One region of the Streptomyces sp. CLCI03 genome, then DNA from elsewhere that is predicted to be linked to it. Evidence: riboswitches for the same ligand, from Rfam matches in the RefSeq annotation. Region 1 holds a riboswitch; each other region holds the start of a gene.

What was found. A riboswitch is a leader RNA that binds a small molecule or an ion and turns the genes downstream of it on or off. The one in region 1 is predicted to bind cobalamin.
Region 2: another riboswitch for cobalamin. It lies ahead of metE (5-methyltetrahydropteroyltriglutamate--homocysteine S-methyltransferase); the one in region 1 lies ahead of ACWG52_RS02505 (CoA-acylating methylmalonate-semialdehyde dehydrogenase).
Region 3: another riboswitch for cobalamin. It lies ahead of ACWG52_RS28355 (cobalamin biosynthesis protein); the one in region 1 lies ahead of ACWG52_RS02505 (CoA-acylating methylmalonate-semialdehyde dehydrogenase).
Region 4: another riboswitch for cobalamin. It lies ahead of ACWG52_RS13065 (ribonucleoside-diphosphate reductase subunit alpha); the one in region 1 lies ahead of ACWG52_RS02505 (CoA-acylating methylmalonate-semialdehyde dehydrogenase).

What each region holds. Positions count from the first base shown of each region.
Region 1 covers NZ_CM132132.1:529,484-537,152, forward strand. Annotated here, with positions in the region: gene ACWG52_RS02500 (short-chain fatty acyl-CoA regulator family protein) at 1-1,266, shown strand, start outside; cobalamin riboswitch at 1,350-1,520, shown strand; gene ACWG52_RS02505 (CoA-acylating methylmalonate-semialdehyde dehydrogenase) at 1,707-3,206, shown strand; gene ACWG52_RS02510 (acyl-CoA dehydrogenase family protein) at 3,203-4,357, shown strand; gene ACWG52_RS02515 (enoyl-CoA hydratase/isomerase family protein) at 4,354-5,445, shown strand; gene mmsB (3-hydroxyisobutyrate dehydrogenase) at 5,442-6,344, shown strand; gene ACWG52_RS02525 (enoyl-CoA hydratase) at 6,341-7,114, shown strand; partial or broken gene ACWG52_RS02530 (iron ABC transporter permease) at 7,190-7,669, opposite strand, start outside.
Region 2 covers NZ_CM132132.1:6,865,927-6,873,595, reverse strand. Annotated here, with positions in the region: gene ACWG52_RS31810 (galactose-binding domain-containing protein) at 1-165, shown strand, start outside; gene ACWG52_RS31805 (TetR/AcrR family transcriptional regulator) at 287-898, shown strand; gene metE (5-methyltetrahydropteroyltriglutamate--homocysteine S-methyltransferase) at 895-3,213, opposite strand; cobalamin riboswitch at 3,388-3,616, opposite strand; gene ACWG52_RS31795 (hypothetical protein) at 3,832-4,362, shown strand; gene ACWG52_RS31790 (hypothetical protein) at 4,359-4,901, shown strand; gene ACWG52_RS31785 (FAD-dependent oxidoreductase) at 5,008-6,741, opposite strand; gene ACWG52_RS31780 (SchA/CurD-like domain-containing protein) at 6,843-7,669, shown strand, end outside.
Region 3 covers NZ_CM132132.1:6,147,953-6,155,621, forward strand. Annotated here, with positions in the region: partial or broken gene ACWG52_RS28350 (cobyric acid synthase) at 1-924, opposite strand, end outside; gene ACWG52_RS28355 (cobalamin biosynthesis protein) at 921-1,904, opposite strand; cobalamin riboswitch at 1,944-2,095, opposite strand; gene ACWG52_RS28360 (hypothetical protein) at 2,218-2,439, opposite strand; gene ACWG52_RS28365 (inorganic phosphate transporter) at 2,466-3,743, opposite strand; gene ACWG52_RS28370 (alpha/beta hydrolase) at 4,065-5,195, shown strand; gene ACWG52_RS28375 (hypothetical protein) at 5,376-6,800, shown strand; gene ACWG52_RS28380 (VOC family protein) at 6,843-7,238, opposite strand; gene ypfJ (KPN_02809 family neutral zinc metallopeptidase) at 7,302-7,669, opposite strand, start outside.
Region 4 covers NZ_CM132132.1:2,903,678-2,911,346, reverse strand. Annotated here, with positions in the region: gene ACWG52_RS13065 (ribonucleoside-diphosphate reductase subunit alpha) at 1-1,742, opposite strand, end outside; cobalamin riboswitch at 1,886-2,007, opposite strand; gene ACWG52_RS13060 (GNAT family N-acetyltransferase) at 2,059-2,556, opposite strand; gene ACWG52_RS13055 (YbdD/YjiX family protein) at 2,653-2,847, opposite strand; gene ACWG52_RS13050 (carbon starvation CstA family protein) at 2,847-5,066, opposite strand; gene ACWG52_RS13045 (GntR family transcriptional regulator) at 5,219-5,983, opposite strand; gene ACWG52_RS13040 (extracellular solute-binding protein) at 6,273-7,556, shown strand.

The sequences.
Region 1 (7,669 bases):
CTGCTGCGATTGACCGAGGCCTTCGGGGTGGATCCGGGCTTCTTCTCGGAGCGGGACACCAGCCGGCTGGTCGCCGACCTGCGCGAGGCGCTCGCGAACGAGGTGGCCGAGGCGCGGGTCTCCCCCTCCGACCTCGCCGAACTGGCCACCCGGATGCCCGCGGTCGCCTCGGTCCTGCTGGACCTGGGCCGGCGCAGCCAGCTGTTGGCCGAGCGTCTCGCCGACGCGGCCGACGGGCGGGACGTGGCCGCCGACAGCCCGCGCTCGCCCCATGAGGAGATCCGCGAGTTCTTCTACCGCCGGCAGAACTACCTCCACGACACCGATCTCGCCGCCGAAGGTCTCGCCGCCGAGATCGGCATCCGCCCGGGCGACGTCATCCGCGCGCTGACCCGCCGGCTCGCCGAGCGGCACGGGATCCGGACGGCCACGGACTCCGACCGGCTGCACCACTACGACGCCACCGCCCGGGTGTTGCACCTGTCGAACCGGCTCCGGCCGGGACAGCAGGCGTTCCGGATGGCCACCCAGCTGGCGCTGATCGAGTACGGGGCCGAGCTGGACCGGCTGGCCGCCGAGGACTTCCCGCCCGGCTCCCCCGTCCACGGCCTCGCGCGGATCGGCATCGCCAACCACTTCGCGGGCGCGCTCATCCTCCCGTACCCCGCCTTCCACGCCGCCGCCGAGGAGTTCCGCTACGACATCGAGCGACTCACCGACCACTTCGGGATCGGCTACGAGACGGTCTGCCACCGGTTGAGCACCTTGCAACGGCCCAGGCTGCGCGGAGTGCCCTTCTCCTTCGTGCGGGTGGACCGGGCCGGGAACATGTCCAAGCGGCAGTCGGCGACGGGATTCCACTTCTCCCGCGCGGGCGGCACCTGTCCCCTCTGGAACGTGTACGAGGCCTTCGCCGCGCCCGGCCGCATCCACGTCCAGGTGGCCGCCATGCCCGACGGACAGCGGTATCTGTGGACCGCCCGGGCCGTCACCCGCCACCGCGGCGGCTGGGGGGAGCCGGGCAAGACCTTCGCGATCGGGCTCGGCTGCGAGATCCGGCACGCCTCGCGCCTCGTGTACGCCGACGGGCTCGACCTCGACAACACGGCGGCGGCCACCCCCATCGGCATGGGCTGTCGGCTCTGCGAGCGCCTCGACTGTCCGCAGCGGGCCGTGCCGCCGCTCGGCCGGGCGCTGGCCGTCGACGAGAACAGCAGCACCTTCGTCCCGTACCCGGTGACCGGGAACCCGGGCCCCACGACGTAGGGCTGAGGGGACGTCAGGCCGCGGACGCCGGACGAAGGCGCGCGGCGGCGGCTCTGGACTTACTAGGACGTCCAACTATATGTTCGTGGCACAAGGTCCGCGGTGCAGGGAAGCCGGTGAGAATCCGGCACGGTCCCGCCACTGTGACCGGGGAGTGTGCTGCCATCCACACACCACTGACGAGCTTCGTCGGGAAGGCGGGCGGCACGCGGGGATCCGGGAGTCAGGATACCGGCCGCGGATGTTCCGTGTTGTCCACGAGGATGGAGCAGACACGCATGGCACCGGTTTGTACCCACGACCCTGGTGATCCGGCGGAGCGCGCGCACATGTCCGCACGCTCGTAGTCCCACGGCCCTCCCCAGCGGCGCACCCCATCGGGTGCCGTCCGCCGGTCAGCCGTGCCATCCCCGGATCCCACCTGACGAGAGCAGGCAACCATGGTCCGTGAACTCACCCATTTCATCGGCGGCAAACACACCACCGGATCCTCCGGTCTCTTCACCGACGTGTACGACCCCAACACGGGCGCCGTCCAGGCCCGGGTCCCGCTCGCGGGGCGCGCCGACACCGAGGCCGCCCTCGCGAACGCCGTGGAGGCGCAGGCCGACTGGGGGCAGTGGAACCCGCAGCGTCGCGCCCGCGTCCTGCTGCGTTTCCTCCAGCTGGTCGAGGCCGAACGTGACGCGCTGGCCCGGCTGTTGTCCTCCGAGCACGGAAAGACCGTCGCCGACGCCCATGGTGACCTGCAACGCGGCCTGGAGGTGGTCGAGTTCGCCTCCGGTGTCCCCCACCTGCTGAAGGGCGAGTTCACCGACAACGCGGGCGGCGGGATCGACGTGCACTCCTTGCGCTCACCGCTGGGCGTGGTCGCCGGGATCACCCCCTTCAACTTCCCCGCGATGATCCCGCTGTGGCAGGCAGCACCCGCTCTGGCCTGCGGAAACGCCTTCATCCTGAAGCCTTCCGAGCGGGACCCGTCCGTACCGCTGCGCCTCGCCGAGCTGTTCCTGGAGGCCGGCCTGCCGCCCGGCGTGCTCAATGTGGTCAACGGCGGGAAGGAGGCCGTCGACACCCTGCTGGAGGACCCGCGCGTGCAGGCCCTCGGCTTCGTCGGCTCCACCCCGATCGCCGCGCACATCTACGCGACCGCCGCGGCCCACGGCAAGCGCGCCCAGTGCTTCGGCGGCGCCAAGAACCACATGATCGTGATGCCCGACGCCGACCTCGACCAGGCCGTGGAGGCCCTGATCGGCGCCGGCTACGGCTCCGCGGGCGAGCGCTGCATGGCCGTCGCCGTCGCCGTCCCCGTCGGCGAGGAGACCGCGAACGCGCTGGTCGCGAAGTTGAAGGAGCGGATCGCCACCCTGCGGGTGGGTCGCTCCGACGATCCCGAGGCCGACTTCGGGCCACTGGTCAGCCGCGACGCCCTCGACCGGGTGAACCGCTACGTCGACATCGGAGCCACCGAGGGCGCCGAACTCGTCGTGGACGGACGCGGGTTCACCCTGCCCGGGCACGAGAACGGCTTCTTCGCCGGCGCGACCCTCTTCGACCGCGTGACCCCGCAGATGCGGATCTACCGCGAGGAGATCTTCGGCCCGGTCCTGTCCGTCGTACGGGCCGCCGACTACGAGGAGGCCCTGCGCCTGCCCACCGAGCACCCGTACGGCAACGGTGTCGCGATCTTCACCCGCGACGGCGACACGGCGCGCGACTTCACGCGCCGGGTGGGCGCCGGCATGGTCGGCGTCAACGTGCCGATCCCCGTCCCCGTGGCGTACCACACCTTCGGCGGCTGGAAGCGGTCCGGCTTCGGCGACCTGAACCAGCACGGCCCCGACTCGATCCGCTTCTACACCCGGACCAAGACCGTCACCTCGCGCTGGCCCTCCGGGGCCAAGGAGACCGCGAGCTTCACCATCCCGACGATGGGATGAGCCCGGTGACCACCACCCTCACCCCCGATCAGCTCGCCCTCGCCGAGGTCACCCTCGACTTCGCCCAGGAGCAGCTCGGCCCGAACGCCGTCACCTGGGACCAGGACAAGCACTTCCCGCTGGACGTGATCCGCAAAGCGGCGGACCTCGGGCTCGGCGGCGTCTACGTCCGCGAGGAGCACGGCGGTTCCGGCCTCTCCCGGGCCGACGGTGTGCTCGTCTTCGAGACCCTCGCCACCGGCTGCCCCTCCATCGCCGGATACCTCTCCATCCACAACATGGTCGCCTGGATGATCGACCGGTACGGGGACGCGGACCAGCGGGCGCGCTGGCTCCCCGACCTGTGCTCCGCCCGGTCGCTGGGCAGCTACTGCCTGACCGAACCCGGTGCCGGCTCCGACGCGGCCGCCCTGCGCACCCGGGCCCGACGCACCGACGACGGCTACGTACTGACCGGGGTCAAGCAGTTCATCTCCGGCGCGGGCGCCTCGGAGGTCTACGTCGTCATGGCACGTACCGGCGGGGAGGGTTCGGGCGGCATCTCCGCGTTCGTCGTCGAACGCGGCGACCCCGGGGTCTCCTTCGGCCCGAACGAGCGCAAGATGGGCTGGAACGCCCAGCCCACCCGCCAGGTGGTCCTCGACGGGGTCCGCGTCCCCGCCGACCGGCGGCTCGGCGCCGAGGGCGACGGCTTCCGCATCGCCATGAACGGCCTCAACGGCGGCCGCCTCGGCATCGCCGCCTGCTCACTGGGTGGTGCGCAGAGCGCACTGGACCGCAGCCTCGTGTACCTGTCGGACCGGGAGGCCTTCGGGGCCCGGTTGTCGCAGGCCCAGGCCCTGCAGTTCCGGCTCGCCGACATGGCCACCGAGCTGGCCGCGGCACGCGCCCTGGTCCGTCAGGCCGCCGACGCCTTGGACCGGGGCGACCCGTTGGCACCGCAACTGTGCGCGATGGCCAAGCGGTTCGCGACGGACACCGGGTACACGGTGGCCGACCGGGCCCTCCAGCTCCACGGGGGCTACGGCTACCTGAGCGAGTACGGCATCGAGAAGATCGTCCGCGACCTTCGGGTCCACCAGATCCTGGAAGGCACCAACGAGGTCATGCGCATCATCGTCGCCCGCGGGCTCACGGAAGCCCTGCGATGAACCACGACTCCCCCGAGGACCACGCCCCGGACCACGTGCTCCTGCGGACCGAAGGCCGCACCGCCTACATCACCCTCAACCGTCCGAAGGCGCTCAACGCCCTCAGCCACTCCATGGTGCTGCGCGTCGACGAGGCGCTCGCCCGCTGGCAGCACGACCCGGACGTCACGGCCGTCGTCATCGAGGGCGCGGGCGAACGGGGCCTGTGCGCGGGCGGTGACATCCGCGCGATCTACGAGGACGCCCGCACGGGCGGCACGGCCTCGGCCGACTTCTGGCGCGACGAGTACCGGCTCAACGCCCGCATCGCCCGCTACCCCAAGCCGTACGTCGCCCTCATGGACGGCATCGTCATGGGTGGCGGCGTCGGCATCTCGGCCCACGGCACCGTGCGGATCGTCACCGAGCGCTCCCGCGTGGCGATGCCCGAGACCGGCATCGGCTTCGTCCCCGACGTCGGCGGCACCTACCTGCTGGCGCTGGCGCCCGGCGAGTTGGGCACCCACCTGGCCCTGACGGGGGCGCCTGCCGGTGCGGCGGACGCGCTGCTGTGCGGGCTCGCCGACCACTTCGTGCCCTCGCAGCTGCTGCCGCGGCTGGCCGCGGACCTGGCGGGTGACCCCGTGCACGAGGTGCTGGAACGGTACGTGGCGCCCGCGCCCGCCGGCACGCTCGCCGAGGACCGCGAGTGGATCGACCACTGCTACGCGCCGGACACGGTGGAGGACATCCTGGAGCGCCTGCTGCGCAGCGACGCCCCGGCGGCGAAGGAGGCCGCCGCGACGCTCCGCTCCAAGTCGCCCACGGCGCTCAAGGTGACGTTGGCCGCCCTGCGCCGGGTGCGTGCGCTCGGCCCGCTGGAGAGGGCTCTGGAGCAGGAGTACCGGATCTCCTGCGCGGCGCTCTCCTCCCCCGACCTGGTGGAGGGGATCCGCGCCCAGGTCGTCGACAAGGACCGCAGCCCTCGGTGGTCGCCGCCCTCCCTGTCGGAGGTGACCCCGGCGGACGTGGAACGGTTCTTCGCCCCGCTCGGCGCGCACGAACTGGGGCTGGCCCCCGCCCACACGACGTCGGAGGTGCCCTGGTGAGTACGACCGTGGCGTTCATCGGACTGGGCCACATGGGTGGCCCGATGGCGGCCAACCTCGTCCGGGCCGGACATCGCGTCCTCGGCTTCGACCTGGTGCCGGACCTGCTGGCCGAGGCCGCGGCGACGGGGGTGGAGCCGGCGTCCTCGGCCGGCGCCGCGGCCGCCGACGCCGACGTGGTGATCACCATGCTGCCGGCGGGCGGCCACGTCCTCGCCCTGTACGGGGAGGGCGGGCTGCTCGGCGCCGCGCGGCCCGGCACCTTGTTCGTCGACTGCTCGACCATCGACGTGGCCGACGCGCGGGCGGCGCACCGGGCCGTGGGCGCGGCCGGTCACCGGTCCCTCGACGCGCCCGTCTCGGGCGGGGTGGTCGGCGCGCGGGCGGCGAGCCTCACCTTCATGGCGGGCGGCGGCGCCGAGGAGTTCGCGGCGGCCGAGCCGCTGCTCGGCGCGATGGGCAGGAAGGCCGTGCACTGCGGGACGGCGGGCGCCGGACAGGCCGCGAAGATCTGCAACAACATGATCCTCGCCGTCTCGATGATCGGGGTGAGCGAGGCCTTCGTCCTCGCGGAGAGCCTCGGCCTGGACCATCAGGCCCTCTACGACGTGGCCTCCACCGCCTCCGGCCAGTGCTGGGCCCTCACCGTCAACTGCCCGGTACCCGGACCGGTTCCGGGCAGCCCCGCCAACCGTGACTACCTGCCCGGCTTCGCCGCGCCCCTCATGGCCAAGGACCTCGCCCTGGCGGCGAACGCCCTGCGGGCCGGCGGGGTGGAGGCACCGCTCGGCCTGAAGGCCGCCGAGCTGTACGCCGACTTCGCCGCCGGCGAGGGCGCCGGCCTCGACTTCTCGGCGATCGTCCACACCCTGCGACCCCGGAACGGAACACCCGCATGACCTACGAAACGATCCTGCTGGAGCGCAAGGGGCGGGTGGCCGTCCTCACCCTCCACCGGCCCGAAGCCCTCAACGCCCTCAACCTCCGGGTGATGACCGAGGTGGTGGCCGCGGCGGAGGAGCTGGACCGGGACCCCGGGGTCGGCTGCATCGTGCTGACCGGCTCCGCGAAGGCCTTCGCGGCGGGCGCCGACATCAAGGAGATGCGGCCGCAGGGCTACATGGACATGTACCTGTCCGACTGGTTCACGGCATGGGACCGCCTCGGCCAGGTCCGTACCCCCACCCTCGCGGCGGTCTCCGGCTACGCCCTGGGCGGCGGCTGCGAGCTCGCGATGCTGTGCGACATCCTGCTCGCCTCGGACACCGCGAAGTTCGGGCAGCCCGAGATCAAGCTCGGGGTGATCCCGGGGATCGGCGGTTCCCAGCGGCTCACCCGGGCCGTCGGCAAGGCCAAGGCGATGGAACTGTGCCTGACCGGGCGCACCATGGACGCGGTCGAGGCCGAACGGGCCGGTCTGGTCTCCCGGATCGTGCCGGCCGACGAGCTGCTGTCGGAGGCGCTCGCGGTCGCCGAGACCGTCGCCGGGATGTCGAAGCCGGTGGCGATGATGGCCAAGGAGGCCGTGAACCGGGCCTTCGAGACCACCCTCACCGAGGGCGTCCGCTTCGAACGTCGGCTGTTCCACGCGGTCTTCGCCACGGCAGACCAGAAGGAGGGCATGTCCGCCTTCGTCGACAAGCGCCCGCCCCGCTTCGGCCACAACTGAGGCACGCACGAAGGCCGGGTGCGGCGCTGTTCCGCGCGCCGTACCCGGCCTTCGGCCGACTCCCGATGCCGCCTGGCGACGGCTGCGTACGAGCAGGTGGAGGAAGTACGGCGTGCCGATCACCGCGGTCATCAGGCCGGCGCCGAGCTGGGCCGGGGCGATCACGGTGCGGCCCACCAGGTCCGCCGTACAGACGAGGACGGCGCCGAGGAGCACCGCGACAGGGACCACCCGGTGGTGCTGCCGGCCCACGAGCGCGCGGGCCGCGTGCGGTGCGACGAGCCCCACGAAGCCGATCGTGCCGGCGGCGGCCACGGCGGTGGCGCTGAGCAGGACGCCGACCAGGAGGAAGCCGAAGCGGCTGCCGCCCAGGCTCAGGCCGAGCAGCCTCGGGGTGTCCTCGTCGAGCGACACGAGGTCCAGTTCGGTGCGCCGGGCGACCGCGACGACCAGGCCGACGACGAGCACGATCGCGAGCGGCACCACGTCCGGCAGGGTCCGGCCGTAGGTGGAGCCGGAGAGCCAGGTGAGCGCCTTCGTGGCGTTGAACGGGTC
Region 2 (7,669 bases), 6.3 Mb from region 1:
GACGACACGAACTGGCAGACCGTCTGGTCCACGACCGCGAGTGACGGCGGCCTGGACACGGCCCGCTTCTCCGGGGTGACGGCCCGCTACGTCCGCGTCCAGGGACTCCAACGCGCGACGAAGTGGGGGTACTCGCTCCACGAGGTCGGCGTCTTCAGCAGCTGATCCCGCCGAGCGGGACTCCAGGGGCCGGGGTCGGCCGGATCTGCGGATCCGGCCGACCCCGGCCTCCCTCGCACCACGCACCACGCACGACGCACCGCGGCACGAACCGAAAGGAACGCCCATGGCACGGATGCCCTCGGCCGACCGACGCCGGCAGCTGACCGAGGCCGCCATCCGCGCGATGACCCGCGACGGCGTCGCCGGGACGACGACCAGGTCGATCGCCGCCGAGGCGGGCGTGTCCCTGAGCGTCTTCCACTACTGCTTCGACTCCAAGCAGGCCCTGCTCGAATCCGTGATCGCGGCGATCACCGACCACAGCGTCACCCTGGTGAAACAGGCGATCCAGCCCAAGGCCACGCTCCGGGAGACCGTCCGGGCGGGCTTCCAGGCGTACTGGGAGCATGTGTCCGCCCACCCGGGCGAACACATGCTGACCTACGAACTCACCCAGTACGCCCTGCGCCGACCGGACTTCGAGCACCTGGCGCGGCGGCAGTACGAGCGGTACTGCGACACCTACACCGAACTGATCGAGCAGCTCCGCCACCACATGGGCTTCGAACTCCACGTGCCCGTCCGGGTGCTGGCCCACTACCTGGCCGCCATGACGGACGGTCTGACGCTGAACCATCTCGTCCTCGGCGACGACAGGATCGCGGCGAACATCCTCGACATGATCACCGACCACGTCGCGAGTCTCGTCGGCGACGACCGGGAACCCGAAGGCTAGGCCGTTTCGGCGCGGACCTGCCGGGCGGCCTCGACCAGGTTCTCCAGCGAGGCCGCGGTCTCCGGCCAACCGCGGGTCTTCAGGCCGCAGTCGGGATTGACCCACAGCCGCTCGGCCGGGATGGCCCCCAGCCCCTTGCGCAGCAGCGCCGTCACCTCGGCCACGGAGGGGATCCGCGGCGAGTGGATGTCCCAGACGCCGGGACCGACCTCGCGCGGGTAGCCGGCGCCCGCGAGTTCACCGGCGACCTGCATGTGGGAACGGGCGGCCTCCAGGCTGATGACATCGGCGTCGAGGTCCTCGATGGCCGCCACGATGTCGCCGAACTCGGCGTAGCACATGTGCGTGTGGATCTGGGTGTCCGGCCGGACCCCACCGGTGGTGAGCCGGAAGGATTCGGTGGCCCAGGCGAGGTACGCGGCACGGTCGGCGGCCCGGAGCGGGAGGGTCTCGCGCAGGGCGGGCTCGTCGACCTGGATGACCGAGGTGCCGGCCGCCTCCAGGTCGCCGACCTCGTCGCGCAGGGCGAGGGCCACCTGGCGGGCGGTGTCACCGAGGGGCTGGTCGTCGCGTACGAAGGACCAGGCGAGCATGGTGACGGGCCCGGTCAGCATGCCCTTGACCGGCTTGGACGTCCGCGACCGGGCGTAGGTGGTCCAGCGCACGGTCATCGGGTCGGGGCGGGAGATGTCACCGGCCAGGACCGGGGGCCGGACGTAGCGGGTGCCGTAGGACTGGACCCAGCCGTGCTGGGTGGCCAGGTAGCCGGTGAGCTGCTCGGCGAAGTACTGGACCATGTCGTTGCGTTCGGGCTCGCCGTGCACCAGGACGTCGATGCCGGCCTTCTCCTGGAAGGCCAGGATCTCCCGGATCTCCGCCTCGATGCGGTCCTCGTAGCCGGCGGTGTCGATGCGCCCGGCGCGCAGGTCCGCGCGGGCGGTGCGCAGTTCGGTGGTCTGCGGGAACGATCCGATCGTGGTCGTCGGGAGCAGCGGGAGGCCCAGGTGTGCCCGCTGGGCGGCGGCCCGCTGCGCGTACGGTTGGGCGCGCCGCCCGTCCGCGTCGGTGACGGCGGCGGTGCGGGCCCGGACTGCGGGATCGTGGGTGAGGGCGGAGCCGGCGCGGGAGGCCAGGTCGGCCCGGTTGGCGGCGAGTTCGGCGGCGATCGCGCCCGTGCCGCGGGCCAGGCCCCGGGCGAGGGTGGCGACCTCCGCGGTCTTCTGGCGGGCGAAGGCGAGCCAGCGCCGGACCTGCGGGTCGATGTCGCGTTCGGCGGTGGCGTCCAGCGGCACGTGGAGCAGCGAGCAGGAGGCGGCCACGTCCACCCGGTCGGCGAGCCCCAGGAGGGTACCGAGGGTGCCGAGGGACTTCTCGAAGTCGTTGATCCAGATGTTGCGGCCGCCCACGACGCCGGCGACGAGGCGCTTGCCGGGCAGTCCCCCGACGGCGGCGAGGTCGTCGAGGTTTCCGGCCGCGGCCTCGGTGAAGTCCAGGGCGAGCCCCTCGACGGGGGCCTTGGCCAGTACGGGCAGCGCCTCGCCGAGCCGGTCGAAGTAGGAGGCGACGAGCAGCTGGGGCCGGTCGGTCGAGCCGCCGAGCTCCCGGTACGCGCGGGCGGTGGAGTTCAGTTCGGCCGGGGTGCGGTCCTGCACGAGGGCGGGCTCGTCCAGCTGCACCCACTCGGCTCCGGCGGCGCGCAGGTCGGCCAGGACCTGGGCGTAGACGGGCAGCAGCCGGTCGAGCAGGGCCAGCGGATCGAAGTCCGCGGCCACGCCCGGTGCGGGCTTGGCCAGCAGCAGGTAGGTGACGGGGCCGACCAGGACCGGGCGGGCGGTGTGGCCCAGCCGGAGCGCTTCCGTCAGCTCGGTGACCTGTTTGGTCGAGTCGGCGGTGAAGATCGTGTCCGGGCCGAGTTCCGGCACCAGGTAGTGGTAGTTGGTGTCGAACCACTTGGTCATCTCCAGCGGCGCCACGTCCTGGGTTCCGCGCGCCATCGCGAAGTACCCGTCGAGCGGGTCGGCCAGGGCGGCGGCGCGGTGCCGCTCGGGGACGGCGCCGACCATCACGCTGGTGTCCAGTACGTGGTCGTAGTACGAGAAGTCGCCGGTCGGCACCTCGGTGATGCCGGCGTCGGCCAGTTGCCGCCAGTTGGTCCGGCGCAGTTCGCGGGCGGTGTCCCGGAGGGCGTCGGCGGTGGTGCGGCCCTTCCAGTAGGCCTCGACGGACTTCTTCAGTTCGCGGTTCTGGCCCTGGCGGGGGTAGCCGTACACGGTGGCCACGGTGGGCCGTCCGGCGGCGGGGGTCGTGCTGGTCACGGAACTCTCCTTCGCGAGCGTTCTCCTGTGGACCCGATGAGGGGCCGAGGGCGCGAAGGGATGACGAACCGGGCGGATCCCGACCGGGTACGTGCAGGTGCACGCGTCCGCGGTCGTCCGCCTGATGTGTCGCCGACCCGCCCACGAGGTCACCGGGATCTCCGTGCGCGATCGGTCGCGCACGGGCAACGGGCAGGTCTTCGGACTCGCGGGCGCGTCCCGTCGTACGGATGCCGTACGAGACTCCTACTGGCCGTCGCTTCCCAGACCCGGTCGGGTCCAGTGCGTATGACGGCGGTCGTTCCCGCTCACCGCTGCGGGGCAGTCCCGGATTCCCACCGGGTTCCCTCTTACGACGCATCCCGCCTGGCGGACGGGGCGAACCAGCTGCTCGGCCAGAGTAGACGGCGTTCCCCGATGGCGCGCGGAGTTGTCCGGTATTCGGATGGTCGGGCGAGACTCATGGGGGTCGAAATTCGGCCATTGAGTGAATTGCGTCACTGAGGCGCGAGTTGTGTCCCTCTTGTCCGTTTACCGGATCTAACTGCCCGGTCAGCGCAGTACCTTGCAGCTCACTCCATCGAGATCCCTCGATGACCACCGGAAGACCGAGGAAGTATGGCTGGACCGGTCCCGCGCGCCGCGCTCGGCTGCGCCCTGGCACTCGGCGTGCTGACCGCCTGCTCGACGGCGAACGACGCCGACGGCAACGACTACGTCGGGGACTACAGCCGGCATCAGCCGCTCGCCGTCGTCGGATATCCCTCCACGGGATCGCTGGGGATCACCCAGGAAGTGGTGTGGCGGATCGCCGACGGCGACGTCGACGGGCTGGCGTCGCTCGTGTCCGACAAGCAGGGCGAGGGCATCCCCGAGAAGACCGCCCAGAACTGGGTCAGTGCCTTCCGCAAGGGCGCCGGCGGGCCGGTCACCGCGGAGTTCTACGACGAGGGCTCGTACCGCCAGACGGTCGTGCTCTACCTGCACCACACCGGCCAGATCAAGGAGCTCTACGTCCGGGCCGTGCTGGTGGACCACAAGGAGGCCTGGCTGGTGCGCATGACCGAGGCGGACCCCGCCGAAGCCACCGCCGTGGAGCCGTGGATCCCGAAGACACCCGGCGAGCTCGAATCGCGGGTTCCCCGATGAGCGCCCGCCCGAGGACGGCGCTCGTCGTCCGCGCCGCCCTGGCGTCCGTGCTGGCCTGCGGCGCCCTCACCGCGTGCGGCTCCGACGAGGAGGCGCTGCGGTACGCGACCGACTACGCGAACCACGATCCGCTGGGCGTGGTCGGCTATCCCACGTCCGATTCCCTGCGGATCACCCAGCAGTTGGTCTGGCGGCTCGCCGACGGCAAGGCCGAGGAGGTGGAGGCGCTCGCCGCCGACCCCGACGAGGCGAGGGGGGACGTGGAGCGGACCGCCCGGAACTGGATCCGGTCCTTCCATGAGGGGGCCAAGGGGAAGGTGACCGCGGAGTTCTACGACGAGGGGTCCGTGCGGCAGCTCGTCGTCGTCTACTTCCACGACACGGGCCAGACCAAGTCGTTCACGGTCCGCATCACCGGACGGACCGGGGAGGACGGCTGGCACGTCACCATGCGCGAGCCGGATCCGAAGGAGGCCTCGGCGACGCTCGACTGGGTGCCGCGGATCCCCGGGGCCCTCGGCTCGAAGACGCCTCGATGACCCGGTCCGGCGCCGGCGCCGCGTGAAAGGGCGCCGTCCGTGGATTCCTCCACCGGACGGCGCCCTCGACGGCACGGGAACCGGAACGGGACCGGGAGCGGTCGGATCAGGATCGGTCCAGCAGCGTGGTCAGGACCTCGTGGAGGACGGCCGCCGGATCGGCCACCGCCTGCGCCGAGCGCCAGGCCACGAACCCGTCCGGGCGGACGAGGATCGCACCGTCCGGGGTCGTACCGTGCACCTCGGTCCAGTCGCCGCCGTTCGCCGGGATCAGGTCGGCCTCCGGACCGGTGCCGATCGCGTACACGTCCAGGGGCAGGCCGAGCTCTTCGGAGACGGATCGCCCGGCCGCCCGCCACGGCGTCTCCTCCGAGCACAGCAGGACGAAGGAACGTTCGTAGAGGTCCACGGTGGACCTGGGCTCCGGATCGCCCGGAGCGCAGAGCCACATGTGCGGCGCGCGGCTGCCCGGATCGCCGCAGAGCCGCATCCGTTCGGGCACGACCGGTCGGTCCGGATCGGCTCCGAGCACCACGCCCTGGTTGTAGTGGTAGCCCATGGCCACGGACAGGACCCCGCCCTGCCGGCCGCCGGCGCCCGGCGCGGCGTCCGGGAGGGCCGCCGGCGCGGACCCGACGGGGAGCGTGTGCTCGGGGTCGGGCTCGTACCCGGGGTGGCTGTGCTCCGCCGAACGCGCCGAAGCGCGCTCACTGGTGGCCCGGGCCACCGGCAACCGCTCGGTCTCGTAGGTCTGCAGCAGCCCCGGCCCGGCCGAGCCGTTCAGCACCGCGGCGAGCTTCCAGGCGATGTTGTGGGCGTCCTGGATGCCGGTGTTCGAGCCGAACGCGCCGGTGGGTGACATCTCGTGGGCGGAGTCGCCGGCCAGGAAGACCCGGCCGACCGCGTACCGCTCGGCGACCCGCTCGGCGGCGTGCCACGGCGCCTTCCCGGTGACCTCGATGTCCAGGTCGGGTGCGCCGACGGCCCGGCGGATGTGCTCCACGCACCGCTCGTCGGTGAAGTCCTCCAACGTCTCGCCGCGGTCCGGGTGCCAGGGCGCGTGGAAGACCCACCGCTCGGCGTTGTCGACGGGCAGCAGGGCCCCGTCGGCGTCGGGCTTCGTCAGGTAGCACACGATGAAACGCCGGTCACCGACCACATGGGAGAGCATCTGGGACCGGAAGGTGATGCTCACGTTGTGGAACAGGTCTCCGGAGCCGCTCTGGCCGATCCGGAGCGCCTCCCGTACCGGGCTGCGCGGCCCGTCGGCCGCGACGAGGTAGTCCGCGCGCACCGTGCTGTGCTCCCCGGTCTCCCGGTTCTTCACGATCGCGGTGACCCCGCCGGGGTCCTGGTCGAAGGAGAGGAGTTCGGTGGAGAAGCGCAGGTCGGCCCCGAGTGTGGGGGTCACGGACATCAGGACCGGCTCGATGTCGTTCTGGCTGCACAGGCACCATGCCGCCGGGCTGAAACGCGCGAGCGCGCCCCCCGGGTCGATTTCCTCGAAGAGCCACTCCTGGTCGTCACCGGTCAGCGAGCCGCCCTGCATGATGCCGTGGTTGTCCGCCAGGACCGAGGCGGCCTCACGGATCCGGTCCTCGACGCGGGCGACCCGGAACAGTTCCATCGTCCGTACGTTGATACCGCGTCCGCGTGGGTGCATCGAGGTACCCGCGTGCTTCTCGACCACCATGTGCGGGATGCCATGCCGGCCGAGGAAGAGCGAGGTGCACAGACCCACCAGCGAGCCGCCCACGATGAGGACCGGGACGTGGTGGTCGACGTTTTCCTTCATGGCTCTTCCATGCCCTGTACGAGGCCGGTTCCCTCGCTCGTTCACCCGCTTGGTTCTCTCCTCTCGCGCCGCACGGATTACGGAACGACGATCGGTTCGGGTGGCGCCGCCCCGTGGCGACCGTGTGGTCTCGAAGGAGTGTGAAGATGACAACCTTGTCGGAACGGATATCCCAGTCCGCCTTCGACGGCTCGAGGCTTCGGGTCGTGCTGCTGCTGGATCTGTACGACGGTGCGCAGAATCAGTTCCTGGAGGTGTACGAGCATCTCCAGAAGCAGGTGTCCTCCGTCCCCGGACACATCAGCGACGAGTTGTGCCAGTCGATCGAGAACCCGTCCCAGTGGCTCATCACCAGCGAATGGGAGAGCGCACCGCGGTTCTTGGCCTGGATCAACAGTGAGGAACACGTCGCGTCGGTGCAGCCGCTCCACGGCTGTGTACGGGACACCCGCTCGCTGCGTTTCAGCGTGTTGCGGGAGATCGGCAAGGGGCCGGCCCCCGGCTCGCACTCCCCCACCGGCCCGCCCTCCGCCGAAGCCTCCTCACCGGACGCCGCGGATCGGGCCCGGGGCAGCCTCCAGGTCGCTCCACGGCGTGGCGACGGCGTGGTCCGCCACGCGCTCACCTTCACCGTGAAACCCGGCAGCGAACCGGTGGTGGCGGAGCTCCTCGCCGGGTACACGTCCCCGCAGGCCCAGGTGGACGAGACCACCCGGCTGCGCCGCACCTCGCTGTTCATGCACGGCAACCGTGTCGTTCGGGCGGTCGAGGTCGAGGGCGACCTGCTGGCGGCCCTGCGGCACGTGGCCCAGCAGCCCGAGGTACGGGCGTTGGAGGAGGCCATCAACCCGTACCTGGAGCAGGACCGGGATCTCGGTGATCCCGGATCGGCGCGGATGTTCTTCACCCGTGCGGCGCTCCCCGCGGTGCACCATGTGGCGGCCGGCGGACGCGAGCGGGCGGACGTCGGGCG
Region 3 (7,669 bases), 5.6 Mb from region 1:
GAACCGCACCACGACCCCCGGCTCCGCCGCGAGCGCGTCCACGTCCGTGAAGTTCGACATCAGCGGCACCGCGCACACCGCGACCCGCAGGACGTCCTCACCCACCGGTGGCGCGACCACGGACTCGCGCACCGCCCCGCGCAGGGAGACCCGCAGGCCGTCCTCCTCATCGATGCCCAGGCCGTGCTGGAACGGCAGCACCCCGAAGGTGGCACGGCCCGTCAGGCCGCGCAGCATCTCCATGCCAGGCTCCAGCAGCGACACGTCACCGCGGAACTTGTTGACCAAATAGCCCGCGATCAGGGACTGGTCCTCGGGGGAGAGCAGCGCGGTCGTCCCGAAGAACGACGCGAAGACCCCGCCGCGGTCGATGTCCCCGACCACGACCACCGGGAACCGCGCGGCGCGCGCGATGCCCATGTTCACGATGTCGGTCCGGCGCAGGTTGATCTCGGCCGGACTCCCCGCCCCCTCGCAGATCACGGCGTCATACGTGCCCCGGAGCTGCTCCAGGCACTCCGTGACGATGCCGAGGAGCTGCTCCTGGCGCCCGCCGTGCAGCGCCTTCCCGGGGGACGACCCCCCAGCTCCCCCGAAGAACCCGCGCGCGCTCATCTCGCCCACGGGCTTCCCCAGCAGGACGACCTGGCTGCTGCGGTCGCTGCCGGGCTTGAGCAGCACCGGGTTCATCAGCGCGGTCGGCTCCACGCGGGCCGCCTGGGCCTGCATCGCCTGGGCGCGCCCGATCTCGGCGCCCTCCCGGGTGACGAAGGAGTTCAGCGACATGTTCTGTGCCTTGAAGGGCGCCACCTTCACGCCCTGGCGGGCCAGCCAGCGGCAGATGCCCGCGGTCACCACGCTCTTGCCCGCGTCCGACGTGGTGCCCGCGACCAGCAGACCCCCGCCGCGCCTCGTGCCGCTCATGCGCGTCCCCCTCGTACCGCTCGTACCCCGCGTACCGCTCCTGCTCGTGCCACCAGCATCCGGGTGGCCACGCAGGCGCCCAGGGCCAGCCAGGTCACCTGGCGCGACAGCCGTACCGCCCGCTCGATGTCCGCGACCTCCACCGGTCGCCCCGCCTCGCCGTTCAGTACGGCCCGGTGCTCGACCCGGCCGCCGTACGCCAGGGTTCCGCCCAGTCTGACGCCCAGCGCCCCGGCGAAGGAGGCCTCCACGGGGCCGGCGTTCGGGCTCGGGTGTGCGGCGGCGTCCGCGCGCCAGGCCCGTACGGCGCCCCGCCGGTCGGGGCCGGCCAGTACGGCGGCGACCGCCGTCAGCCGGGCCCCCGGCCAGCCGGCCAGGTCGTCGAGCCGGGCGGAGGCCCAGCCGTAGCGCAGGTAGCGGGGGGACCTGTGGCCGACCATCGCGTCCAGGGTGTTCACGGCGCGGAAGGCCAGCAGTCCGGGGACTCCGGCTACGGCGCCCCATACGAGGGCCCCCACCACCGCGTCGGAGGTGTTCTCGGCGACGGACTCCACGACGGCGCGGGCCATCTGCTGTCCGTCCAGGGCCTGGGGGTCGCGTCCGCACAGGTGGGGCAGCCGTTCCCGGGCCACCTCGATGTCCCCGGCGGCGAGCGCGCCCGCGATGGCGCGGGCCTCCCGGCCCAGGGAGGTGCCGCCCACGACGGCCCAGGTGGCGGCGGCGGTCAGGGCGATACGGGCGGCCGCGGGCCGGGAGCGCACGGCGCGGGCGCCCAGCGCTCCGACGGCGGCCGCGCCCCCGGCGCACACCAGGGTGTGCAGGAGGCCCCGGGCGCGGTCGTCGCTCCACAGGGAGCGTTCGACGGCGGCGGCGGCCCGTCCGAAGGCGGCCACGGGGTGCCCTCGGCGCGGATCTCCGAGGATCCGGTCGCCGATCAGGCCCGCCGTGGCGCCGTACGCGAAGACGCGATCGGCACGCATGGTGGCAGGTATGTCCTCACTCAGGGTCCGCGCCCTGGTTCGACGTGTCCGGCGGCGAGAGTTCCTGGCTCCCGGGACGCACGCGCGGCGTGCGATTCCGGTGACAGTGGCGGGACCGCGCCGGATTCGCACCGGACTTCCTCTCCATGCCGCCGTATTGGCTCCGGCAGTCCACCACGCGCCTCGAACGCCCGTCAACTCGCCGTTGACCTGCGGTGCGGCGGGGACGGAGGGCGAAGGAGGGAACGCGAAAGCTCCCCCCGGGACAAACCCGGAGGGAGCCTTCACACCCGACCCGCCCTACGGCGGCGGATCAGGAGACGATCAGGTAGATCCCGTACGTCACGGCCGCCGCGACGAGCCCGAAGCAGAGGTACGCGCCGGTGCGGGCGAGGGTGGCGGTGCCGCCCTGCTCGGTGGCCGTCTCGTGCTTGGACAGGCCCACCAGGCCCAGGGTGAACAGGGCCACGAGGGCGACGGTGGCGGAGAGGCTGACCCCGAAGACGGAGCCGAGTGCTTCCCAGTCGATCTTCATACTGCCGTTTCCTCTGTATGTCTCGGTCAGACCGCGGCGGCCGGAGCCGGTGCGGTCGTCGGGGCGGTCGTCTCGGCCGGGATGGTGGCCTTGAGGTCCTCGTCCGTGACCGCGGCGGTGGTACCGGCGGCGGCGACGGTCGGCGGGACGGTGACGGCCGCGATGGCCGTGGTGACGACACCCGGCGCCTCGACGTCCGCCCGCTCGACGTCGTTGACGTTGTGGTGGTCGACGACCTGGCGGCGGGAGATGACCCAGATGGCGAGGCAGGAGGCGACCAGGAAGACGGCGACGGCGGCGACGCCGATGTCACCGGAACGCATGACCAGCTCGGCACCGGCCGAGACCAGCGCGGCGGCCGGCAGGGTCAGGCCCCAGGCGATGAACATGCGGGTCGCGGTGGACCAGCGGACCACACCGCCCTTGCGGCCCAGGCCCGAACCCATGACGGCGCCGGAGCACGCGTGGGTGGTGGAGAGCGAGAAGCCGAGGTTCGAGGAGGCGAGGATGACGGACGCGGCCGAGGTCTGGGCGGCGAAGCCCTGCTGCGGCTGCAGGTCGGTCAGGCCGGTGCCCATGGTGCGGATGATGCGCCAGCCACCCAGGTAGGTGCCCATCGCGATGGCCAGACCGGCGGAGACGATGACCCAGACCGGCGGGTTCGCGTCGGGCGCGATCGCGCCGCCGGCGATGAGGGCCAGGGTGATGATGCCCATCGTCTTCTGCGCGTCGTTGGTGCCGTGCGCGAGGGAGACGAGACCGGCCGAGGCGATCTGACCGGCGCGGTAGCCCTTGGCGGAGGTCTTCTCGCCGACCTTGTCACCCAGCTTGTAGGTGACCTTGGCGGCCAGGTACGCGGCGATGCCGGCCACCAGCGGGGCGGCGATCGCGGGGATGAGGACCTTGGTGACGACGACGCTGCCGTTGACCGCGCCGATGCCGGCGGAGGCGACCGCGGCGCCGATCAGGCCACCCATCAGGGCGTGCGAGGAGCTGGAGGGGAGACCCACCAGCCAGGTGACGAGGTTCCAGAGGATCGCCCCGACCAGGGCGGCGAAGATCACCTCTGGCTGGATGCCTTCCTCGTTGACGAGGCCCTTGGAGATCGTCTTGGCGACCTCCACGGACATGAACGCGCCGACGAGGTTGAGCACGGCGGACATGGCCACCGCCGTCTTGGGCTTGAGGGCGCCGGTCGAGATGGTGGTAGCCATCGCGTTGGCTGTGTCGTGGAAACCGTTCGTGAAGTCGAACACGAGAGCGGTGATGATCACGATCCCGAGGAGAAGCGTTATGTGCTCCATTTACCCAGGCTTCTGTTTGACGTCAGTGGCTCGGCGACCGTAGGCAACCTGAGTGAACGGAAGATGAACTGGCGCGGGCGGAGCGGTGTACTGGCGCGGGGTGTGATCGGGTCATTCGTCCTGATACTTGCGTAGATAGCGCCATTAATGCACGTCAAAGCCGGGTGAATGAACCCCTCCGGAGGGTGTCCGGTGCGCGTCCGACTCCCCCTCCGGGGCGCCGAAAGAGACTCAGATCACACGCCCCCGGCCCGGCCCGCGCCGGCGGTGGACGGATCTGCTCCGGTGGCCCGCCGGAGGCCCCGACCCGACACTGGAGCAGTGCGTACCGCCACAGCGACGGCAGCGGCCGTCACCACCACCCTGCTGGGCGCCGGCGCGGCCGCCGTCGCCATCGGCCGGCACGCCGCCGACGCGGCCCTGCGGCCCGAACCCGGACGTCCCCTGCCCGGCGGACCACGGCTCGCCGTCCACGACGTGGCCGACGGCCGGATCACGCTGACCCGCTCGCTCGCCTCCCTGCGCCCCGGCACGTACGGCCTGGTCGCACCCGGCGTGCACGCCGTCGTCGGACCCGTGGACCCGGACGCCGACCCCGGCCCGGACGCGGTCGTACGACGACTCGTCTCCGTCACCCACGGCACCCTCGCACCCGGTACCCGGGTCTCCCTCACCCCCCAGGTGTACGTCGGCAACCCGCGCACCGCCCTCGGGCTCGACCACGCCGACGTGGACATCCCCGGAGAGCTCGGCGCCCTGCCCGCGTGGTTCCTGCCCGCCGCCCGGGACACCTGGGTGATCACCGTGCACGGGCTCGGCGGCAGCCGGGAGCACCCGATGGTGGTCATGCCCTTCCTGCACCGCCACCAGCTGCCCGTCCTGGACCTCGGCTACCGGGGCGACCTGGGCGCCCCCGCCTCCCCGGACGGCCTCGGCCACCTCGGCGAATCGGAATGGCGCGACCTGGACGCCGCCATCCGCTACGCCCTGCGCTACGGAGCCCGCCGCGTGATCCTCCACGGCTGGTCCACCGGCGCCACCATGGCCCTGCGCGCCTTCGAGCGTTCGCCGCTGGCCCACCGCGTCTCCGGGCTGGTCCTCGACTCCCCGGTGCTCGACTGGCACGCCACCCTGCGCGGGCTCGCCGCGGCCCGCGGGGTCCCCGGTGTGGTGCTGCCCCTGGCGGTCCGGGCCGCCGAGGGCCTCACGGGCCTGCGGGCCGACCGCCGGCCGGCGGGCGCCGACCCCGGCGTGCTGCGCGTGCCCGTACTGATCGTCCACGGCCCGGACGACGCGCTCGCCCCCTGGGGGCCCTCCCGCCGGCTCGCCGCAGCCCGCCCCGACCTCGTCACGCTGCACACCGTGGCCGGAGCCGGACACGGCGCGATGTGGAACGCCGACCCGGCCGGTTACGAGGAGGCCCTGCGCCGCTTCCTCACCCCCCTCATGTGAAGACCGTGTCGAGGCCCGCGTCGAAGGCCTCGTGAACGACCCTGTCGAAGAGCCGTCATGTGAAGGCCCTGTGACGGAGAGGGCCGCACGGGCGGCTTGTCCCGGTCTGCGCTGCGGGTGAGCGGCGACAACGGCCGGTTCCGTTTGGGCTTTCGGCCAGTGACGGGCGAGACTGCTTCCGTGACGTCCCGAAAGCCTGATGAGCAGTTGGCTCGCGACTCCAGACTCCGACTCGTCTCGCCGCGCTCCGTCGCCGCGGCCCGCAAGGCGGTGACCGACCGACGTACCCGGCCCGCGCCCCGGCCCCCGGCGGGTACGCCCGCCACGGCCGACCTCGCGAACCGGGCCCGGGCCTCGCTCGCCGACGCCGTACGCCTGACCCGCTGGGCCGAGCGCAACCTCGGCGCCGGAGACGGCGGCCGGCCCGCCCCCACGGGCGCCCTGCCCGCGGCCGACGTCGAACGCGCCGCCGCGGAACTGGGCCTGACGCACGGCCAGATCCAGGTCGGCTGGGACCGCGCCCGCCTCGCCGGACTGGTCGAGGTGCACGGCGGCCACGCCCGCCCCGGCTGGCGACTGCGCGCCTGGGACCGCGACGACACCGCCGTCCTGCGCGGCTGGGTCGCCCTCTTCGACGCCTGGTCGCTGGTCCATCCCGCGCCCGCCGACATCGCCCCCTCGGCCGTCGCCGAGGTCGTCGAGGCCATGCCCCAACTCCTCTCCCTGCTCCAGCTGTCCGCCGGCCCGGTGACCGTCCCGGACCTGCTCGACCTGCTCGGGCAGCGCGTCACCGAACTGCGCGACGAGCGGTGCGAGATCCCCTACGAGTCCGAGCCCACCGTGGCGCTGACGTCCGCCGCCGGTTCCGCGGAGGCCCGCCCCGTCCCGCTCGCCCGGCTGCTGCGCTGGGCGCTCGGCGGACTCGCCGCCGTGGACGCCGTCACCCTCGGCCCCGCCCGGGCCACGCTCACCCCGCTCGGCAGCTGGGCCGTCTGGGTCAAGCTGGAGCAGATCTGCGTCGCGGCGCAGAGCCCCGCCGGGAACATCGAGCAGTCCGCCGCCGCCATGCTGCACGGCTGCGCGCGGCTCACCCCCGGCCCGGCCCGCGCCGAGTACCAGGCCTGGCTCGCCGCCCGGCCCGTCGGCCACGCGGTGACCGAGCTGCTGCAGGCCGCCCGCGGCGAGGACGCCCTGCTGCGCGGCCTCGCCTTCGAGGCGCTGCGCGTGGTCGGAGCCCCCGCCGAGCCCGAGGTGCGCGCCGCCGTCCGCGAGCCCGCCCTGCGCCCCTACGCCCTGCTCTGGCTCGCCGTGCACGACGGGGTCGACCCCGACGACGCCCAGGACGTCCTGACCGCCGAGGAGTCGACCTGGCTCTGGGTGGACACCGCGGCCGCGATCGCCGACCACGGTGAGGCCGAGCTGCTGGCCCGCCACCTCGACTCCGCCGTCCGCACCACCGTCCCCCGGCTGCTGGACGAGGTCCGCGCGGTCGGCCATCCGCGCACGGTGCAGGTGCTCGTCGCGCTCGCCGCGGCCCACCCCGACCCGACCCTGGCCAAGGCCGTCCGCCGGGCCGCCTTCCAGGTCCACACCGGCGGCGAGTGAGCCCGTAGGGGAACGCGGGCGGGGACGGGCGCGCCGCCGGGGTCAGACCTGCGGCGCGTACGTCCCGAAGCTCCAGACGTTGCCCTCGGCGTCACGGGCCATGTAGTCACGGGAACCGTAGTCCTGGTCGGTGGGTTCCATCACGATCTCCGCGCCGTGCTCGACCGCCCGGCGGTGGTGGGCGTCCACGTCCTCGACCACGACATAGACCCCCGAGGGGCCGGCGCCCTCCATGGCCTTGTCGAAGGCCCCACCCCTGCCCGAGCTGCCCAGCATGACCATGCCGTTGCCGTACGCCAGCTCGGCGTGCGTCACCGAGCCGTCCTCACCCTCGTAGACCGCGACCTGGCTGAAGCCGAAGGCCTCGGTCAGCAGCTTGATGGCCGCCTTCGCGTCGCGGTAGACCAAGGTGGGACAGATGGACGGAACGCCTGCCATGACGATCACTCCCTCTCGTGACGGTGACCCGCGTCACACCAGCATGGCAGGCGTCACCGACAGTCAGCGGAAGGTGTTGCACTGGGCCATGTCGCCCGTCCGGTAGCCCTGGTAGAACCACTGCTGCCGCTGCTCGGCCGAACCGTGCGTCCAGGACTCCGGGGACACCCGGCCCTGGAACTTCTCCTGGATCCGGTCGTCGCCGACCGCGGCCGCCGCGTTCAGTCCGTCCCGGATGTCCGCCTCGGTCAGGGACGTGATGAGCGGCCGCCCGGTGGAGGCGTCCGCGACGTTCGTCGCGTTGTGCGCCCACACCCCGGCGTAGCAGTCGGCCTGCAGCTCGACCTTGACCGCGTTGCTGTTCGGGCCCTGCCGGCCGTCCTGGGCCCGCTGGAGGGTTCCGGTCAGGTTCTGGATGTGGTGCCCGTACT
Region 4 (7,669 bases), 2.4 Mb from region 1:
TGCAGGACACCACGGGCGGTACGGGTCTGCTCCCAGGCCGGCAGCGGGCCGCTGCGCTCGGCGAGGTCGCAGGAGGCCTCGTAGGCGGCCAGCATGATGCGCTCGGAGAGCTTGGTGGACAGGGCCTTCGCCTCGGGGGAGTCGAAGGGCAGCTTCAGCTTGAAGAAGACGTCCTGGAGGCCCATCGCGCCCAGGCCCACCGGGCGCCAGCGCGCGTTGGAGCGGCCGGCCTGCTCGGTCGGGTAGAAGTTGATGTCCACCACGCGGTCGAGGAAGGTGACGGCGGTGCGGACGGTCTCGTCGATCCGCTCCCAGTCGATCTCCGGGCCGTCCGCCGTGTCGATGACGAACGCGCCCAGGTTGACCGAGCCGAGGTTGCAGACGGCCGTCTCGCCGTCGTTGGTGACCTCGATGATCTCGGTGCACAGGTTCGAGGAGTGGACGACGGTGCCCGGCTCGGCGGTCTGGTTCGCCGTGCGGTTGGAGGCGTCCTTGAAGGTCATCCAGCCCTGACCGGTCTGCGCGAGGGTGCGCATCATCCGGCCGTACAGGTCGCGGGCGGGCATGGTCTTGCGGGCCAGGCCGTCGGCCTCCGCCTTGCGGTAGGCGGCGTCGAAGTCGTCGCCCCACAGGTCGACCAGCTCGGGCACGTCGGCCGGGGAGAACAGCGACCAGTCGGCGTCGGCGTTCACGCGGCGCATGAACTCGTCCGGCACCCAGTGGGCGAGATTCAGGTTGTGGGTGCGGCGCTGGTCCTCACCGGTGTTGTCACGGAGCTCCAGGAACTCCTCGATGTCCGCGTGCCAGGTCTCCAGGTAGACGGCGGCGGCGCCCTTGCGGCGGCCACCCTGGTTCACGGCGGCGACGGACGCGTCGAGGGTCTTCAGGAACGGCACGATGCCGTTGGAGTGGCCGTTGGTACCGCGGATCAGCGAACCGCGGGCGCGGATGCGGGAGTACGACAGGCCGATGCCGCCCGCGTGCTTCGACAGGCGCGCGACCTGGTGGTAGCGGTCGTAGATCGAGTCGAGCTCGTCCAGCGGGGAGTCCAGCAGGTAGCAGGAGGACATCTGCGGGTGCCGGGTGCCGGAGTTGAAGAGCGTGGGGGAGGACGGCAGGTAGTCCAGACGGCTCATCAGCCGGTACAGCGAGGCCACTTCCTCGACGGCCTGGACGCTCTCGTCGGCGGCCAGACCGCACGCCACGCGCAGCATGAAGTACTGCGGGGTCTCGATGACCTGACGGGTGATCGGGTGGCGCAGCAGGTAGCGGCTGTGCAGGGTGCGCAGGCCGAAGAAGCCGAAGCGGTCGTCGGCGCCCTCGGCGAGGGTCAGCTCGACGAGCGAGTCGAGCCGGCTCGCGTGCGTACGGACGAACTCGGCGGTGCGGTCCGCGATGAGGCCCTCGCGGTGGCCGACCTCGACGGAGGCCGAGAAGGAGGTGGAGCCCTGGCTCGCGGCCTCGTCGCGCACGGCCAGCGTCAGCAGGCGGGCGGCGAGCCGGGAGTAGGCCGGGTCCTCGGAGATCAGACCGGCGGCGGCTTCGGTGGCCAGCCCGCGCAGTTCGGCGTCGTCGGCGGCGGAGCTGCGGCCGCGCAGCGCGGAGGCCGCGACCCGGCCGGGGTCGGTGTCGGGGAGGTCCGCCGTCAGTTCGGTGAGGGTACGCAGCAGCGTGGCCCCCGGGCCCTCGGTGTTGTCGCCAGAAGTGGACTCGGCGCGCGGTGCGGAAGGCGCGATGGTCACGGCGGGAGCTCTCCCTCGCTCGGCCCGGTCATCGGCGGGGCGGGGCGCGAGCGGGCGCATGCGGGCGCGACGAGAACGCGTACCCCGCATGGCGTCCACCGGCCCAACCGCGAGGCCCGGACGAATCGGCACCCGGTTCGGTCGAGCCGGGCGCGCTGTCGGCAGGTCATCGGACTTGGTGTCCGGTAGCCGGACACTTCATACCGTTGCGGGACAGTTCCGGATTCGCACCGGATTCCCCTGCGGCGACAGCAGGCATGAGCATACATGTGGGGGCGGCCCTCTGCGGTAACCCCCACATGTAGTGTCGGCGTGGCTACAGCTTGAGCCGGTAAGTGAGGAGTGTCAGGCCTTCGATCGGCGCCCAGTCCCGCTCCGGAGTGCGTACGAAGCCCAGTCGCGCGTAGATCCGATGGGCCCCGGCCATGCCGCGTTGGGTGGACAGAACCAGGCCGGTCACCCCCTCCAGCGCCCTCGCCCGCTCGACGCAGGCCCGCACCAGAGCCTCTCCGGCACCTTGGCCGCGCGCCTCGTGGGCCACCGCGAGCATCCGGAACTCGGCCTCGTCCGGGGCCGCGATGTCGGCGAGCGGGCTGCCCGGAGCGGCGAAGGTCACACCGCCCAGAAGCCGTTCGTCGCGCACGGCGACGAGCACCTCGCCCTCGGCGGCCCGACCGGCCACGTCGCGCAGCACGTTCAGGTAGTGGTCGTCCTCGTTGAAGTCCAGATGCCCGTCGGCGAGGTAGGCCCGCGCCGTGATCTCGCCCAGCTCCGCGTACTCGGCGGGTCGCACCGCCCTGATCACCATGTCCATGCGGTCGAGTGTGCAGGAGGGGCGCCGACGGGCGGGTGCCGGGCGGACGAAGGCCCCGCCGCGGGGAGCGGCGGGGCCTTCGGCGTGCGGGGTGGTTCAGCAGCAGCGGAAGCCCTCGCGGGGGTCCGCCTCGCGGGCGTCCGTGCGGGCGCGCTCGAAGGCGCGGCGGGTCAGGACCTCCGCGTCCGGGTCGTGGGAGCGGGCGTGGGCCACGTACCGGTCGTACGCGGCCTCCCCCGAGAACTCCCGTACGTAGAACCGCGCCTTCGCCAGCGCGCTGCGCACGCTCATCAGGCCACCGGCTCCTTGACGTGTCCGCCGCCCGCCTCCGGACCCGCCGCGGCGAGCTCCGCCCGCTCCTCGGCGGTCGCGATCAGCCCGGCCGGGGCGACGATCTTCGACTCGGTCCACGGGGTCTCGGAGAGGGTCGCCGAGCCCGGGTCGCGGACGGCCTTGAGGCAGGTCCGGGCCGCGTCCGCGAGGACCACGATGATCAGGAGGGCGAAGAGGGCGCACAGGACGCCGTCGACCGTGGCGTTGGTGACCACGGTGTGCATGTCGTCCATGTTCTTGGCGGGCGCCAGGACCTTGTCGGCGTCGATTCCGGCCTGGTACTTGTCGCGCTGGGCGAAGAACCCGACCTTCACGTCCTCCGAGAAGATCTTCTGGTAGCTCGCGGTCAGGGTCACGGTGGCGTCCCAGACCAGCGGGACGCCCGTCACCCAGGCCCACTTGAGCCGGCCGGACTTGATCAGCAGCGTGGTGCAGACGGCCAGCGCGACCGCGGCGAGCAGCTGGTTGGCGATGCCGAAGAGCGGGAAGAGCTGGTTGATGCCGCCGAGCGGGTCCTTGATGCCGACCCACAGGAAGTAGCCCCAGCCGGCGACGACGATCGCGCTCGCGAACCACACGCCGGGCTTCCAGCTGACGTCCTTGAAGGACTTGTGCACGTTGCCGAGGGTGTCCTGGAGCATGAACCGGCCCACGCGGGTGCCCGCGTCGAGCGTCGTCAGGATGAAGAGCGCCTCGAACATGATGGCGAAGTGATACCAGAACGCCTTCATGCCGGCGCCGCCGACGACGGCGGAGAAGATCTCCGACATTCCGAGTGCGAAGGTCGGCGCACCGCCCGTGCGCGAGAGCAGGCTGGCTTCCTCGACGTCCTTGGCGGCCTGGGCGAGCGCCTCGGGGGAGACGGCGAAACCGAAGTTGGTCACCGCCTGGGAGGCGGACTCGACCGTGGTGCCGATGATTCCGGGCGGCGAGTTGACCGCGAAGAAGAGGCCGGGCTCGATGATGCAGGCCGCGATGATCGCCATGACGGCGACGAACGACTCGGTCAGCATGGCGCCGTAGCCGATCATGCGGACCTGGGTCTCCTTCTGGATCATCTTCGGGGTGGTTCCCGAGGAGACCAGGGCGTGGAAGCCGGAGAGCGCGCCACAGGCGATGGTGATGAAGACGAAGGGGAACATCGACCCGGCGAAGACCGGTCCGTCGCCGCGGGCGGCGAAGTCGGTGATCGAGGGCATCTTCAGCGTGGGCATCGCGATGACCACGCCGATGGCGAGGAGCGCGATGGTGCCGACCTTCATGAAGGTGGAGAGGTAGTCGCGGGGCGCGAGCAGCATCCACACCGGCAGCACCGAGGCCAGGAAGCCGTACACCACCATCCAGATGACCAGCGTCTCCTTCTCCAGGGTGAAGGTGTCCGCGAAGGAGGACTCGGCGACCCAGCCGCCCGCGACGATGGCGAGCAGCAGCAGCGCGACGCCGATGACGGAGACCTCGGTGACCCGACCCGGTCGCAGGACGCGCAGGTAGAAGCCCATGAAGACGGCGATCGGGATGGTCATGCCGATGGAGAAGACGCCCCAGGGCGAGTGCGCCAGGGCGTTGACGATGACGAGGGCCAGGACCGCCAGCAGGATGATCATGATGGCGAACACGGCGATCAGGGCGGCGGCCCCGCCGACGGGGCCGATCTCGTCCCGGGCCATCTGGCCGAGCGAACGCCCGTCGCGGCGGGTGGAGAAGAACAGCGTGACCATGTCCTGGACGGCCCCGGCGAAGATGACGCCGGCAACGATCCAAATGGTGCCCGGCAGATAGCCCATCTGCGCGGCGAGTACGGGTCCGACGAGCGGACCGGCGCCGGCGACGGCCGCGAAGTGGTGGCCGAAGAGCACTCGGCGGTCGGTGGGATGGAAGTCGACACCGTTGTCAAGGCGTTCGGCGGGGGTGGCCCGGGTGGCGTCCACCTTCAGCACGCGGTTCGCGATGAAGCGCGCGTAGAAGCGGTAGGCGATCGCGTACGAGCCCAGCGCGGCGGCGAGCAGCCAGGCGGCGGAGATCTCCTCGCCGCGCGAGAGCGCGAGTACGCCCCAGCCGATGGCGCCCACGAGTCCGACGAGCACCCACGCGGCGATGGACCGGGGAGAAGGCGAGCCCGACGTACTGCCCGGACTCGCCGCGTCCCGTTCTGTCCCTGTTGCTTCCGGTTCAGGCATGACCTCGTCCCCTCGTCGATCATCTGCGTAAGCGCAGGGAATCTACGGGGGATCGCCCGCTGAGCGTAAGACCCCGTCCGTATTCCGGTATGTGAAGGAATCGAGGACGCGGGGTCCGACGGGCCAGGTCGGGCGGGGTGGGAGGGGTGAGGTCAGACGGCGGGGCGCTTGAGCCTGGCGACGAACTTGTACCGGTCGCCGCGGTACACCGACCGCACCCACTCCACCGGTTCGCCGTCGGCGTCCAGGGAGTGCCGGGAGAGCATCAGCATCGGCAGGCCGACGTCGGTGCCGAGCAGGCCGGCCTCGCGCGGGGTGGCCAGCGAGGTCTCGATGGTCTCCTCGGCCTCGGCCAGGTGCACGTCGTAGACCTCGGCGAGAGCCGTGTAGAGGGAGGTGTACTTGGCGAGCGAACGGCGCAGCGCGGGGAAGCGCTTGGCCGACAGGTGCGTGGTCTCGATGGCCATCGGCTCACCGCTGGCCAGGCGCAACCGCTCGATGCGCAGCACCCGTCCACCGGTGGTGATCTTGAGCAGTCCGGCGAGGGTGTCGTCGGCCGTCACGTAGCCGATGTCGAGGAGCTGGGACGTCGGTTCCAGTCCCTGGGCCCGCATGTCCTCCGTGTACGAGGTCAGTTGCAGCGCCTGGGAGACCTTGGGCTTGGCGACGAAGGTGCCTTTGCCCTGGATCCGCTCCAGTCGCCCCTCTACGACCAGTTCCTGGAGGGCCTGTCGGACGGTGGTCCGCGAGGTGTCGAATTCGGCCGCGAGCGTGCGCTCCGGCGGCACCGGGGTGCCGGGGGGCAGTGTCTCGGTCATGTCGAGCAAGTGCCGCTTGAGTCGGTAGTACTTGGGAACGCGTGCCGTGCGGGTGACTGCCCCGCCGTCCGGCTCCGTGGTCGCCCCTTCGGTGGCCATCGCCGCCCGCCTTCCCGACTCCAGTTTCGCTGCCGTCACCGGCTCCTCCGATATGTGCGGTCACATCGTGACACGAGTGGGGGGACAGGCCTTCTCTCTCCCCAGGTGTCGGTCCGATAACGGACCGAGCACCCGCTCATTAGACCCTTGACACCCCTAAAGGTCTAGGCCAAGCTCCAGCTACTGGTCTAAACCAATATGGATCAGATCCCGGCCCCACGGCAGTACTTCGCGTATGTCACCGCGGCGGGCGAGGGAAGTGCAGGCAGGCATCCCTGAGGAGGGTGGCGTGAAGCGCAAGCTCATCGCGGCGGTCAGTGTCGCGGGCATGATGGTCGGAGTCGCGGCGTGCGGCAACGGCAGCGACGACAAGGCGAAGACCGACGCGGGTGGCGCCAAGGAGATCACCGTCTGGGTGATGGACGGCTCCGCTCCCAAGGCCTGGATCGACGAGGTCAACAAGGAGTTCTCGGCCAAGCACCCCGGTGTCACGGTCAAGGTCGAAGAGCAGAAGTGGACCGGCATCCAGGAGAAGGTCACCACGGCCCTCTCCGAGAACAACCCGCCGGACGTCCTGGAGCTCGGCAACACGCAGACCGCCGGCTACGCGGTCACCGGCGGTCTCGCCGACCTGACCAAGGACAAGGCCGCACTCGGCGCCGACGCCTGGCAGAAGAGCATGCTCGCCTCGGCCGAGATCGACGGCAAGCTCTACTCCGCTCCGTGGTACGCCGCCAACCGCGTCGTCGTCTACGACAAGAAGGCCTACGAGAAGGCCGGCGTGACCCCGCCGAAGACCCGCGACGAGTGGATCGCCGGTCTGGAGAAGCTGAAGGCGGCCGACCCGGCCTCGCAGCCGATCTACCTGCCCGGCCAGAGCTGGTACGTCCTCGCCGGCTTCGTCTGGGACGAGGGCGGCGACCTCGCCGTCAAGGACGGCGCCAAGTGGAAGGGTGGCCTCGCCACTCCCCAGGCCGCCTCGGCGATGGACTTCTACAAGAAGCTCCAGTCCTTCTCCACCGCCCCCAAGGACAAGGACGAGGCGACCCCGCAGCAGTCCACCGACATCGTTCCCAAGGGCGGCGTCGCCTCCTGGATCGGTCTCGGCTGGGAGGCCGGCGGTGCCGAGAAGGCGCTGAAGGAGGCGGGCAAGGAGGCCGACTTCGGCTACTTCCCGATCCCGGGCAAGACCGCGGACAAGACCGGCACCGTCTTCCTCGGCGGCTCCAACCTCGCGATCGCCGAGCGCTCCAAGAACAAGGAGCTCGCCAAGGAGTGGCTGGCCCTCGCCGCAGGCAAGGACCAGATGACCAAGTACGCCGCCGAGACCAAGGGCGCCCTGCTGCCGAACCAGGTCGGCGCGAACTTCACCCCGGCCGCCGGCTCCTTCGCCGAGGCCATGGGCAAGGCCGGCCTCAACGGCAAGATCACCCCGGTCACCGCGGGTTGGGCGAACGTCGAGACCGAGCCGAACCCCATCAAGGAGTTCATGACCAAGGTCCTGAACGGTGAGGACGCCGCCAAGGCGGGCGCGGACGCGGACAAGGAAATCGCGAACCGCATCAACAAGTAGCCCCACTCCGCAGTTCCCGCACCACCCAGCAGTGTGATCGCACCGGGGGCACGGCAGGCGCCATGCCGCATGCCGTGCCCCCGGTCGGGCATTTGACTCCACAGTCAACCGCG